Regions from separate parts of the Arthrobacter sp. NPDC057009 genome, predicted to be linked through region 1. Evidence: riboswitches for the same ligand, from Rfam matches in the RefSeq annotation. Region 1 holds a riboswitch; each other region holds the start of a gene.
What was found. Region 1 has a riboswitch for cyclic di-AMP ahead of ACFTR6_RS07010 (M23 family metallopeptidase). Riboswitches for the same ligand answer to the same signal wherever they lie in the genome.
Positions count from the first base shown of each region.

Region 2: another riboswitch for cyclic di-AMP. It lies ahead of ACFTR6_RS13920 (hypothetical protein); the one in region 1 lies ahead of ACFTR6_RS07010 (M23 family metallopeptidase).
Region 3: another riboswitch for cyclic di-AMP. It lies ahead of ACFTR6_RS11375 (NlpC/P60 family protein); the one in region 1 lies ahead of ACFTR6_RS07010 (M23 family metallopeptidase).

Region 1 is NZ_JBHUSB010000005.1:46,380-50,650, reverse strand. It holds gene ACFTR6_RS07020 (NlpC/P60 family protein) at 1-177, opposite strand, end outside; gene ACFTR6_RS07015 (C40 family peptidase) at 279-989, opposite strand; cyclic di-AMP (ydaO/yuaA leader) riboswitch at 1,042-1,235, opposite strand; gene ACFTR6_RS07010 (M23 family metallopeptidase) at 1,348-2,175, opposite strand; cyclic di-AMP (ydaO/yuaA leader) riboswitch at 2,187-2,430, opposite strand; gene ACFTR6_RS07005 (metal-dependent transcriptional regulator) at 2,578-3,273, opposite strand; gene serC (phosphoserine transaminase) at 3,619-4,271, shown strand, end outside.
Region 2 is NZ_JBHUSB010000012.1:68,023-72,293, reverse strand. It holds gene ACFTR6_RS13925 (glycosyltransferase) at 1-832, opposite strand, end outside; gene ACFTR6_RS13920 (hypothetical protein) at 1,084-2,004, opposite strand; cyclic di-AMP (ydaO/yuaA leader) riboswitch at 2,010-2,163, opposite strand; gene ACFTR6_RS13915 (ATP-binding protein) at 2,268-3,902, opposite strand; gene ACFTR6_RS13910 (response regulator transcription factor) at 3,906-4,271, opposite strand, start outside.
Region 3 is NZ_JBHUSB010000009.1:54,163-58,433, forward strand. It holds gene ACFTR6_RS11370 (GGDEF domain-containing protein) at 52-1,191, shown strand; gene ACFTR6_RS11375 (NlpC/P60 family protein) at 1,424-2,140, opposite strand; cyclic di-AMP (ydaO/yuaA leader) riboswitch at 2,144-2,345, opposite strand; gene ACFTR6_RS11380 (SulP family inorganic anion transporter) at 2,491-3,993, opposite strand; gene ACFTR6_RS11385 (GTP pyrophosphokinase family protein) at 4,000-4,271, opposite strand, start outside.

The DNA of each region.
Region 1 (4,271 bases):
CTCAGCAGCGTTGGCGGCGATGCCGCTGGTCAGGACAAGACCGGAAGCAGCAGCGATAACTGCGGCCTGGCGGCCCATGCCACCGGCGTTGTCGCCGACGGCCTTGGCAATGACAGCCAGCGAGTTGGTCTTGGTGACCTCGGCGCGGTGCCGTGCAATGGTCGCACGTGTAGTCATTAAGTTTCTCTCTTTCGTGTTCCACGGACCGCGGTAGCAGGCCGTGGGTTATCGACGCGCCGGCATCTTGGGGGTAAGCCGGCCCGTCTCGAATCGGATTTTTAGCGAAGGGTGAAGAAAGCGGACGTGCCCGTTGCGGACACCGCGTGCAGGAGCGTGCCCTGCGAGGGGTTCAGCGCGCTGATCATCATGCCGTTGCCGACGTAGATGCCCACGTGGGCGCCGCCGTTCTGCATGACCAGGTCGCCGGGAGCAGGCGTCGAGGTGGGCTTCATGGCGTTCCACGCATTGACGCGGGGAATGCTGATGCCTGCCTGCGCGTAAACCCACTGAGTGAAGCCGGAGCAGTCCCAGCCGCCGGGGGTGGTGCCGCCCCAGACGTAGGGGCTGCCGATGCCGGTGTACGCGATTGCAGCCAGCCCGGACGCCGCGGCGGAAGCCGCACCATCGGTGGACTTTGCAGTGACTGCCTGGGCCGCGTCGGCGCTCTCATCGGTGGCGTCGCCTGCATCGGCCGCCTGGCCCTCATCGCTCGACTGCGGAGCAATGATCTCGGCGACCGGGGCTGCCACCGTGGTGACGGCAGGACGCTCGAAGGAGATGGTGGCGGTGGGCGCGGCGGTCACAGCAAGCTGCGTGGCCTGGGATCCGGTCTCCGAGGAGGCGGAAACACCGATGCTGGCGTCGGCTGCGTTGGCCGGCATGCCAACGCTCAGGATGAGTCCTGAAGCAGCTGCGATCACAGCTGCCTGGCGACCTACTGTGCCGGCATTGGCGCTAACCGCCTTGGACACGGAGTCCAATGGGTTCATACGAACCGTCTGCGCGCGATGGCGCGCGGCATTGTGGCGTGAAGACACGAAGGTAGCCTCTCCCAATGCCTACGAGGTGAGCTGTCGGATTCGGATGGGAGTCACCCGGCCGCGCTGCTTCCTGGGAAGCTTTGCGACTTAACCCCAAGGCCTTCTTGCGAAGACCAAAATTGGTTCCCCCGCCCCTGCCAGACGATGTAATGCGAACGGACCTTGAGCGGTGGCAGAGTTAGGCAATCCACTCAAGAGCGTCAACTTCGGCGAAGTTGACGCGGTTTAGACGGTACAGCAGTTCAGAGCGAAAGTCACATTCAGGTCACGGCGTGTCACAGGAATGAGAGTTCTCACTCAGCTTGGCTCAGAGCCAGCCGGCGGGATCAACGACGTCACCGTTGACCATCACCTCGAAGTGGAGGTGGCAGCCGGTGGAAGCGCCGGTGGTCCCGCTAAGGGCCACCACTTCGCCCCGGGTGACCTTCTGGCCAACCTGGACGCTGGAGGACGACAGGTGGTTGTACGTGGTTTCCAGGCCGTTGCCGTGGTCAATGACCACCCGGTTGCCGCCGCCATACGGATGCCACCCGGCGAAGGTAACCTTGCCGCTGGCCGCGGCCAGCACGGACGTGCCGCACTGGGCGGCGAAGTCCTGGCCGCGGTGGAACTCGCCGGCGCCGCCGGTGATCGGGCTGACCCGGTAACCGAACGGCGAGGACTTGACCATCGTGGACAGCGGCGCGCCCAGGCTTCCCAGCGACGCCGAGCGGCTGATGCTGCTGGCCGACTGGGCGCTGAGGAGCTGCTTGAGCTTTCCGTCCGGGTCACCCGTGGTGGAGACGGAAGTGCGGCTGAAATCGATCTTTGCTGCCGCTTCTGCAGAAACCTTCGGCTGGGCCGCCGGTGCGGCTGCCGAAGCGGACGCCCCTGACTGCTGCCCGCCGGCAGCCAGGACAGGGCTCGTGGCAGGGACAGTAACCGTCAGCAGCAGGCCGGTGGCCGCGAGGGCTACGCCGGCTTTCTGCCCAACCCCACTGGCCGAGGCGAAATCCGTGACCTGCCGGAACGCACCCCGGCGCTTGCGGCGCGCTTCACGCTGGGCGTCCCGGGGACGGTCCGCGGCAATGGCCTCCGCAGGGCGCGGCTCCGGAGCGGGACCGGTCGCGCGGCGGCGGCCCCGGGCATTCTGCATGGACAAGTACTGCTTCCTCTCTGGATAGCCTGCGAAGTTAGCTGTCGGATTCGGGTCAGAGAGTGCGTAGACCCGGTCCGCCATAGCAAGCCAATCCGGCACAGGGGTATCCCGGGAGGATTCCTTCTGCGGATAAGACTTGCTGCTGCGGACTTCACCCCAAGGCTGTAGATACAGCCGGTTGTGGTTCCCCCGCCCCTGCCAGTGGGTGACTCGTGCTACTGATCTGCTGGCAGGGTTCGGCTCCAGATCAGGTAACGCTTTTGCATCGGCGTTGCCGTTTAACTATAGGGGATTAAAGGGCACAGTAATAATTCCGTTATATTCACTGTGCAAAAGTGGTAGGTCATCCTGCCTGCAGATGTCTGACAGGAAGCCTCTCAAGCCCCGTGCGCGAGGAAATCAGGCGACGTGAACGAACACGTGGGCGGCAACTTCCGGCGGCAGCTCAAGGGCACCTTCGAAGCCCGGCACGCGCACGGAGATGTACTCCCCCACTCGTTCAAGCGACACGGCTGCGCCGGGACGGATCCCGCCCTCATCCAGCTGAAGGAGCAGCTCCGGCTCCACCTGGATGGGTTCGGCCAGACGGCTGACGGTGACCTTGGAATTCGGGCCGTAGCCGGTCATGGCGTCCAGCAGATTCACCACACCGTCGGCGAACGGACGGGCCGGCTGTCCGCCCAGTGCCGCGAGGCCGGGAATCGGGTTCCCGTAGGGCGATTCGGTGGGGTGGTCGAGCATCTCGTAGATCCTGCGCTCCACCCGTTCACTCATGACGTGCTCCCAGCGACAGGCCTCGTCGTGGACGTACGCCCAGTCCAGGCCAATGACGTCGGCAAGGAGGCGCTCGGCGAGCCGGTGCTTCCGCATCACCTCGGTGGCGCGCTTGCGGCCCACCTCCGTCAGTTCAAGGTGCCGGTCGCCGGAGACGACGACGAGGCCGTCGCGCTCCATCCTCCCGATGGTCTGCGAAACGGTGGGGCCCGAGTGGCGGAGACGTTCGGCGATGCGTGCCCGAAGCGCCACGATGTTCTCTTCCTCCAGCTCCAGGATGGTGCGAAGGTACATCTCCGTGGTGTCGATCAGATCCGTCATTCAGCTCAGCTCCTCGAGCACAGTATTTGTGTCCGTCCCACCGTACCGCGGGCCCACCGCACCGGGAGCCGGCAAGCTGCAGCGGCGGTCGCTGTTTCCGACGGCGGCGCAGCACCGGCTGTTTGCCCGTACGTACTGCCAGCTTAGCCTATTTTGAATAGCTCCGAATAATTCGTGAAGCCTTGCCTGGCGGCGTCTCAGTGTCCGGACTATGACGGGTCCGTGTTCCCGCGGTATCCGCGCTTCGGGCAGAATAAGGAGGGTCTTCGTGGCGGTCACGGTTGCCTGCCGGCCATCGCCCCGCCCCAGCCGAACCGCACTTCCATGCCGAAAATTGGAGCCACTGTGAGCGACACCAGCATCACTATCCCCGCAAACCTCCTGCCCAAGGACGGACGGTTCGGCGCCGGCCCCTCCAAGGTCAGGCCGGAGCAGATCGAGGCGCTCTCCGCAGCCGCCACCACGCTCCTTGGCACGTCCCACCGCCAGGCGCCGGTGAAGAACCTCGTGGGCTCCGTCCGCGAAGGCCTCAGCACCTTCTTCCGTGCCCCCGAAGGCTACGAGGTGGTCCTCGGCGTCGGCGGCTCCACCGCTTTCTGGGACGTCGCCAGCTTCGGCCTGGTGGAGCAGAAGGCGCAGCACCTGTCCTTCGGCGAGTTCGGCTCCAAGTTTGCCGCGGCCACGAACAAGGCACCTTTCCTTGCGGAATCCACCATCATCAAGTCCGAGCCCGGCACATGCCCCGCACCCAAGGCGGAGGCCGGCGTCGACGTGTACGCCTGGCCGCAGAATGAGACCTCAACCGGCGTTGCCGCGCCCGTCCAGCGGGTGAACGGCGCTGATGAGGGCGCGCTGGTACTCGTGGACGCAACCTCCGCTGCCGGTGGACTGGACGTCGACGTGGCCCAGACGGACGTCTACTACTTCGCGCCCCAGAAGAACTTCGCCTCCGACGGCGGGCTGTGGCTGGGCCTGTTCTCCCCGGCGGCGCTGGAGCG
Region 2 (4,271 bases), on a different contig from region 1:
CCGGGAAGGGGCCGCGGGCCAGGGCTGCGCGGAGTTCGCCGACGGGGATGCGGCCGGTGACCATGTCCTTGCTGAGCCGGGCCATGCCGCGGACATCGGCGAGCGCCGTCTGGACGATGTCCACGCTGGAGTTGGGGTCGTCGGTCCAGTCCACCGGCACTTCATGGACGCGGAGGCCGCACCGTTCGGCGAGGACCAGGAGTTCGGTGTCGAAGAACCAGGCAGTGTCCACGGTGTGCGGGAGGATCTGCTGGGCGATGTCGGCGCGGATGGCCTTGAAACCGCACTGCGCATCGCTGAAGCGGGCACCCATCAGCGACTGGAGCAGGAAGTTGTAGCTGCGTGAGATAAATTCGCGTTTCGGCCCGCGGACCACCCGGGAGTTGCGGGTCAGTCGCGTGCCGATGGCCAGGTCCGAGTGGCCGGAGATCAGCGGTGCCAGGAGGGGGCCCAGCGCGGCAAGGTCGGTGGAGAGATCCACGTCCATGTAGGCCAGGACAGGTGACGGCGACGCGAGCCAGACTCTTCGCAGCGCGTTGCCGCGGCCCTTCTCCTCAAGGTGCACCACGTTGACCTCACGGAGTTCCCGGGCCACCCGCTCGGCAGTCTTGAGCGTTCCGTCGGTGCTCGCGTTGTCCGCAACCGTGATGCGGAAGGAGTGCGGGAACGCGCCGCTCAGATAAGCGTGCAGCCGGCGCAGGCATTCCTCCAGGTCGCGTTCCTCGTTGTAGACCGGTATGGTCACGTCCAGGACCGGTGCCGCGCTGGAGGTGTCGATGGGCTGCCGCCGCGGGTGGGGCTGGGTTCCGTAGGCCTGGTCGGTGATGGTCATGCATCAACAGTGGAGGCCGCTGTTATGAGGGCTTTAGGGCGAAGCTGTGCAGGGGCTGTGGAAGAGTTCCTGCACGATTCTCTGCACGAGGGCGGCCGCAGTTCTGCACCGCTTTGCCGGCCGCGGGGGAGCCGAAGACAGCGCAAAAGGGCCCCGGATCCTGGCGGATCCGGGGCCCTGGGCAACCATGCCGGTCACCCTAAAGCGGTGCAGAATTGTTCGCCGTCAGCCGGGCTGGCCGCGGGAACCGGTCAGTACCAGTTGTTGGCGAGGTGGAAGTTCAGCGCACCGCACGGGGAGCCGTAGCGCTCCTTGATGTAGCCAAGTCCCCAGTTGATCTGGGTGCGGTAGTTGGTGCGGTAGTCCGCGCCGGAGCTCGCCATCTTCTCGGCAGGCAGCGACTGCACGATGCCATAGGCGCCGCTGCTGGGGTTGGTGGCCGTGGTGCGCCATTCCGATTCCTTGGTCCAGAGCCGCTTCAGGCACTGCATCTGGTCCGCGGACCAGCCGTAGGAGCCGAGCTTGCTGGCGGCGTAGGCCTGCGCACCGGCGGGATCATTCACGGGAGCAGGGGCAGCAGCCTTGGCCTTCGCCTTGGCGGCAGCAGCCTTGGCAGCGGCGGCCTTTGCCTGGGCAGCAGCAGCCTGGGCAGCAGCAGCCTTGGCGGCAGCGGCATTCCTGGCAGCGGCAGCCTTGGCGGCGGCCGTTTTGGCGGCAGCGGCCTTCGCCGCGGCAGTCTTAGCAGCGGCAGTCTTAGCAGCGGCAGCCTTGGCGGCTGCAGCCTTAGCGGCGGCAGCCTTCGTAGCCTCGGTGGCCTTGGGGGCGGACTGCGGCGTGACGGACGCCGCGGACGGGGCCGGCAGGGCGGAGATGAGCGTCTTGTCGAAGCTCAGCGTCTGGCCGGCGTCGGCGGTGGCAGACGTCCCGGCGGCGGTGGGCGTTACCTGGTCAGCCGCCTGCCCTGCGGCGCCGACGCCCACGAGCACGGCGGCGGCAGTGGTCAGGACGGCAGCCCGGCGCCCGAAAGACGGAAGGCTTGCGGCGAAGCGGCCGAAGGCAGTGGTGGGACGGGCCGGTTCTGCACGGTGCCGGGAAACGCCGGTTCGTGACGTCGTGTGGCCAGACTCGTGCGAGGCGCGTTCAGGGCGCGCCTGATCCTTAAATTCAGACATGGTGGATTGCCTCTCAACACCTGCGGAGTTAGCTGTCGGGTTCGGATGAGGTCATCCGGCCGCACGGAAACTACACGTGTCGGCTTCACCCCAAGGGCTGATGCGGAAAGCCCGGGACTCTGGTTCCCCCGCCTCTGCCTGAAATAGCGGAATCCGGGAAGCGGCAGAGCTGGGCGTCAATCCGGACATGCGGCTCAAGTGGCGGCCGCACTCTATCGACCGTACAGGAGCCTTTTGATTAAGTCACATTTAGATAACGGACATCACGACGCCGGCGCGGCGCCTTGCGCGGGCAGTCGGACAGCGAATTCGGTCCGCCCTGGCCGGGATGTCACCTCCACCGTTCCGCCGTGTGCCTCGACGATGGACTGCACGATGGACAGGCCCAGGCCGCTGGTTCCCTCGGCCGAGGCCACGCCCGCTTCACCCTGCAGGACATCCGGTTTTCCCTGTGAATCCGGGGCATGCAGGGGTGCTCCCGCGCTGGCGGCGCCGGCGCCGGAACGGCTCGCCGTCGCCGATGCCGGAGCCAGGACCGGCTGCCCCGGCGTCGCACGTGATGCGTCTGCGCGGGCGAAGCGCGCGAAGACCCGGTCCACGAATTCCGGCGGGATGCCGGCGCCGTCATCCGTGACTGAAATCACAGCAGAGCCGTCGGCTGACCGCATCACGCCGGTGGTCACCGTGGTGCCGGGCGGGGTGTGCTTGCGTGCGTTGGAGAGCAGGTTGACCAGCACCTGGTGGAGCTGTGAGGCGTCGCCCCGGACCGATATGGGTTCCTCCGGAAGTTCGAGATGCCACGCCCGGTCCGGTGCCATGACTTTTTCGTCGCTGACGGTCTCAATCACGAGCTGCGTGAGGTCAACGTCCCCGAGTTTGAGCGGCTGGCCTTCATCGAGGCGGGCCAGCAGCAGGAGGTCCTCCACCAGGGCGGTCATGCGTTCCGACTGGCTCTGCACGCGGGCAAGCGAACGCTGGCCGTCCGGGGTGAAGTTTTCCGTCATGCGCATCAGCTCCGTGTAGCCGCGGATGGCCGTGAGCGGTGTGCGGAGCTCGTGGGAGGCGTCCGCCACGAACTGCCGCACCTTCATCTCGCTTTCCTGCCGCGCCTCCAGCGCGCTGGAGACGTTGTCCAGCATCAGGTTCAGGGCATGCCCCACGCTGCCCACTTCGGTTCCGGGATGGGCGTTCGACGGCGGCACGCGGACAGCGAGTGCCACCTCACCGGCGTCCAGCGGCAGGCGGGACACCTGGGTGGCCACCTCGGAGAGCTGCTCCAGCGGCTTCATGGTGCGCCGGATGAGCACCGTTCCGGCCAGGCCGATCAGCACGAGGCCGCCCAGCGACACGATGGTGATGGTCCAGACCAGCGACGTCAGCGTGTTCTGCTTGTCTGCCAGCGGGAGTCCGGTCACCATGACGTCGCCGTAGGGAGTCTGGGCGGCCACCAGGCGATATGTGCCCGAGGACAGAGTGCGTTCGACCGGCACGCCGTCGCGGCGGAGATTCAGAAGGGTCTGGTTGTCTGCAGCGGACAGCGACGCTCGGGTGGAATCTGTGGCGATGAATCCGCTGCCGCTGACGGTGCCGTTGGCGATCCTGGCGGTGAGCGTTCCGATCCGCTGGCCCCGCGCGTCCAACGGGTCAGGACGTGTACCCGGGTTGCCCAGCGGTGGCCGGCCAAATTCACTGGACCGCCGCGCGGCGTCCGTGAGCTGCTTGTCCAGCTGCTGAGTCAGGAAGGAGTCCATCGAGGCGTAGCTGAACAGGCCGACCGCACCGCAAATCGCCACCAGGAGCGCCATGGCCACCAGGACCAGACGGGTACGCAAATGCCAGGTGCCTGGTTTCAGCCAGCTTCGGCGCTGGGTGCGGGAGGCCCCGGAAAGGTTTGCCACAGCCTACTCTGCCGGCTTGATGACGTAGCCCGCACCGCGGACCGTGTGGATCATGGGCGGATGCACGGCATCAACCTTCTTGCGCAGGTAGGAGATGTACAGTTCCACGATGTTGGCCTGGCCGCCGAAGTCGTAGTTCCATACCCGGTCAAGGATCTGCGCCTTGCTGACCACGCGCTTGGGGTTCTCCATGAGGTAGCGCAGCAGCTCAAACTGGGTGGCTGTCAGTTGCAGCTCGTCGCCGGCGCGGGTGACTTCGCGGGTGTCGAGGTTCAGGACGAGGTCGCCCACCACGAGTTCAGCGGAATCCATGGCGGCGACACCGGAGCGCTGGACCAGGCGGTGCAGGCGGAGCAGGACTTCCTCCAT
Region 3 (4,271 bases), on a different contig from region 1:
CTCCGGGGTGCCATACTGGTGTGCATTGGATCGGGATTCTAGGGGGCCGGAATGATCCTGGACACGGCGACACTTCGGATCGCCTTTGCCGCGATGGCCCTGATTCTGGCCCTGCTCTTCTACTTTTCAACCTACCGCAGCACGCGCTCGCCCTACAGCGCCTGGTGGTGCGCCGCCCTGCTCCTGTTCCTCCTCGGCGCGACGTTCTTCCTCATGAACGGAACGCCGCAGCAGGTCTGGGCCAACCCCGTGGGCAACGTCATGCTGGTTTCCGGTGCGGCGTGCGTTTGGGCAGGTGCGCGCTCCCTCCGGAACCTCAAACCCAGCCCGTGGCTGTCCGCGGCCCTGCCGCTCCTCGCCGGGGTTGCTGCCGCCGTCGACAACCCCGGCTCCAACGTCTGGGCTGGGGGAGCGGTGTTCCTGGGGTCCATGGCGGCGCTCATCGGCCTGGCTTCGCATGAACTGTGGCGGCTGGAACCGGGCTATTCCCGGGTCAGGATCCCCATGGCCATCGCGGCGGGCGGTGTGGCGGTCTTCTACTTCTGCCGGCTGCTTGCTTTCCTGATCAACGGGCAGGACGGCGCCGTCTTCGTCACGTTCTTCGGGTCCGCGGTGACCACCATGGTGACTATGGTGCTGTTGGTGGTGGTTTCGTTCAGCATGGCGGGGCTCAGCACCGAGCAGCAGACGCGGGCGCTGCGGACCGTTGCCACGCAGGACGGCCTGACAGGCCTCCTTAACCGCGGCGCCTTCCTGGAGGCGGCGGCCGAGGAGCTGGCGCGAAGCAAAGCGGCCAATGGCGGGGGCTCGCTGATCCTGGCGGACCTTGACCATTTCAAGGCGGTGAACGACACCTTCGGCCATGCGGCGGGTGACCTCGCGCTGCAGGCCTTTGCCGAGGCGTGCAGTGCAGCGGTCCGGTCCACGGACCTTGCCGGGCGCTACGGCGGTGAGGAGTTCATCCTCCTGCTTCCCGGTGCCGGACCCAAGAGTGCTGAGATCATTGCGGGGGAAATCAGCAGGAGGCTGGCAGGCCAGCACATCCCGGAACTGCTGCGGATGCCGACCGTCAGCTACGGTATCTCCACCTACAACGCGAAAACCGCGGACCTCGACGAAGTCATCGCGGCCGCGGATGTTGCCCTGTACGAAGCCAAGTCCCAGGGGCGGAACCGTACTGTCCGGGGGTGAACCGGAACCGCTGAGGCTGAGGTGCAGCACGCTGCGGCTGGCAGGCCCCGGATCCGGAATGCATGGGGGACAATCCGGACCCGGCGACCTTGACTCGCAGCCGGAGACCGCGGTCTTTCATCAGGCATAGCCAGTGTGTCCCGCGATCCTTGTAGAAAGGTGGGAGCACCTTGGGGGGACAGCTGTGTTCCGCCGCCCCCAAGGCAGCGGAACACAGCGGTTTTTGCCTCTGCTAGGCCGCGCGCACGAACGTGACGGGACCGGTGGCGGTGAGCCAGGACAGCGGGTGGGCCATGGTGGCGTTGATGCCGTTCATGCCGCCGCTGATGACCTTGCCGCCACCCGCATAGATGGCCACGTGGCCGGACTGGACCACCATGTCACCGGGCTGCGGGGTGGAGACCACCTTGCCGTGGTTCAGGAACTGCATCGGCGCAAGGTCACCCACACGGATGCCGGCGGCGCCGAGGGCCTTCTCAACCATGGCGGTGCAGTCCTGCGTGATGCCGATCTGGGCGTAGGCCGAGGCCAGGATGGCTGCATTGGTGCCTGCGGCCGCCTTTACGGGGGCCTTGGCGGGCGCCTTCGGTGCCGGCGCGGCGGCCTTGACGGTGATCTTCGGTGCGGCAGCAGCCGGTGCCGGCGCAGCCTTGGGGGCCGCGGCAGCGGCAGGTGCGGCAACCTTCTTCACCGCGGGCTTCACGACGACGGGTGCCGCCGCGGGAGCCGGGGCCGAGGTGACCGCGGGGCGCTCGAAGTCAATCTTGACGCTGGAGGCGGCGGTCAGCGGAACCTGGATCTGGTTGGCGGCCGCGGGGGCGGCAGCGGGAGCCTGTGCCTGCTGGGCCGGAACGTTCGCGGCGTTGGCTGCGACGGTGCCGGTGAAGGCGAGTCCGGATGCGGCAAGGATGACCGCAGCACGGCGGCCAGAATTAAAGCGGAACGACATGAAGAAGCCTCTCCCGATGCCTGCGAGGTGAGCTGTCGGATTCGGATGGGAGCACCCGGCCGCGGTCCTGAGCATGGCCAGGACTGCGCGGCTTCACCCCAAGGCCAGCTTCAAGCGCGGGCCGAAAAGTGGTTTCCCCGTCTCTGCCTGACATGGGTGTTCGATTGGTTCCTCGGGCTGCGGCAGAGTTAGGCAATCAGCGCGGGAGTGCCTCATCGGTGAAGGAGGCACGTTTTCCACCGTACGGGAGGCTTCCCCGCAATGTCACATTAAGGTAACGGCACCGTGTCGTTCATCCGCGGGTGATCCGCGTCAAATAAGGGATTTCAGGGCGCGTAACGTGATGAAGCTCACGCTCCAGCATTGAGTTTTCCGGCGAGTCGTTCCCGCATTTGGATGCTGGCCGAGTTAAGGCCGATCAGTTCCACCTCGCGCCCGTGCCGGCGGTATTTCTCCGTGACCGCATCCAGGACGGCGATGGTGGAGGCATCCCACAGATGCGAGGCGTGCAGGTCGATCACCACGCCGTCGATGTCCGGCTCGGCGTCGCGGGCGTAGTCGAACTGCGTGTAGAGGTCGTTGGAGGAGGCGAAGAAGAGTTCGCCGTCCACTGTGTAGGTGGCCACGGTGCGGCCGTTGAGCTCCATTTCCGTCCGCTCCACAGTGGCAAAGTGGGCCACCCGGCGGGCGAACATCGCCATCGCCGCCAGCACGCCGACGCCGACGCCGATTGCCAGGTTGTGCGTGACCACCACCGTGCCCACGGTGATGAGCATGACGGCGGTCTCCGACTTGGGCATGCGCTTGAGCGTCGCCGGTGCCACCGAATGCCAGTCAAAGGTGATGGCCGAAACGAAGATCATCACCGCCACCAGCGCCGCCATCGGGATGAGCCCCACGATGTCGCCGAGGGCGACCACCAGCACCAGCAGGAAGACGCCGGCGAGGAACGTGGACACCCGGCTGCGGGCTCCGGAACCCTTGACGTTGATCATCGTCTGCCCGATCACGGCGCAGCCGCCCATGCCGCCCAGGAATCCGGTGACGATGTTGGCCACGCCCTGGCCCCAGGATTCGCGGGTCTTGTTGGAGCGGGTGTCGGTGATGTCGTCCACGAGCTTGGCCGTCATCAGCGATTCCAGCAGTCCCACGAGTGCCATGGACAGCGCGTAGGGGGCGATGGTCTGGAAGGTTTCCCATGTGAGCGGCACGTTCGGGATGAACAGCGCGGGCAGGCTTTCCGGCAGCTGGCCCTTGTCCTGGACGGCGGGGACATCGATCCCGGCCGCCACGGCGAGGGCCGTCAGGAGGACGATGGCCACCAAAGGTGACGGCACCGCCGTCGTAATCCTGCGGAAGCCGACGACGATCAGCAGGCCCGCGGCCACCAGCGGATACACGGGCCAGGGAACGCCGATCAGTTCCGGCAGCTGGGCCATGAAAACGAGGATGGCCAGCGCGTTCACGAAGCCCACCATCACCGAACGCGGAATGAAACGCATGAGCCGGGTGACGCCCAGGACGGCCAGCAGGATCTGGAACACCCCGGCCAGGATCACCGCGGCGATCAGGTGGTCCAGCCCGTGGCTGCGCATCAGCGGTGCGATCACCAGGGCGACGGCGCCGGTTGCGGCCGAGATCATGGCGGGCCGGCCGCCGACGAACGAGATGGTGACCGCCATGGTGAAGGATGCGAACAGTCCGATCCGGGGGTCCACCCCGGCGATCACGGAGAACGCGATGGCTTCCGGAATGAGGGCAAGGGCCACCACCAGTCCGGCGAGGGCCTCGGTCTTGAGGCGCCGCGGGGAACGGAGCGTGGCCCGGACGGACTGGAGCTGTTCGGGCAACATGTAACTCTATTTCTTGGTCTGGCGGTAGCGCTCGATCTGCTTCAGCCGCCGCAGGAGGCTGTCGCGCCGCGGGTGGGGGACGGCGTCGGGCGCCTCAGCGGTGAGGTCGATGTGTTTGGTGCCGTACTGCCACAGCAGGAGGTCATCCAGCAGGCGGTCCGGGCCGGGGGAGTAGCGGTGATCCAGGGCCCTGCGGACCTCGGTGATCCGGTTGGCGCTGAGCAGGCCGGCAAGCTGCACGGTCTGCTTGAGTCCGTGGGCCGCCAGGAGTTCGGCCG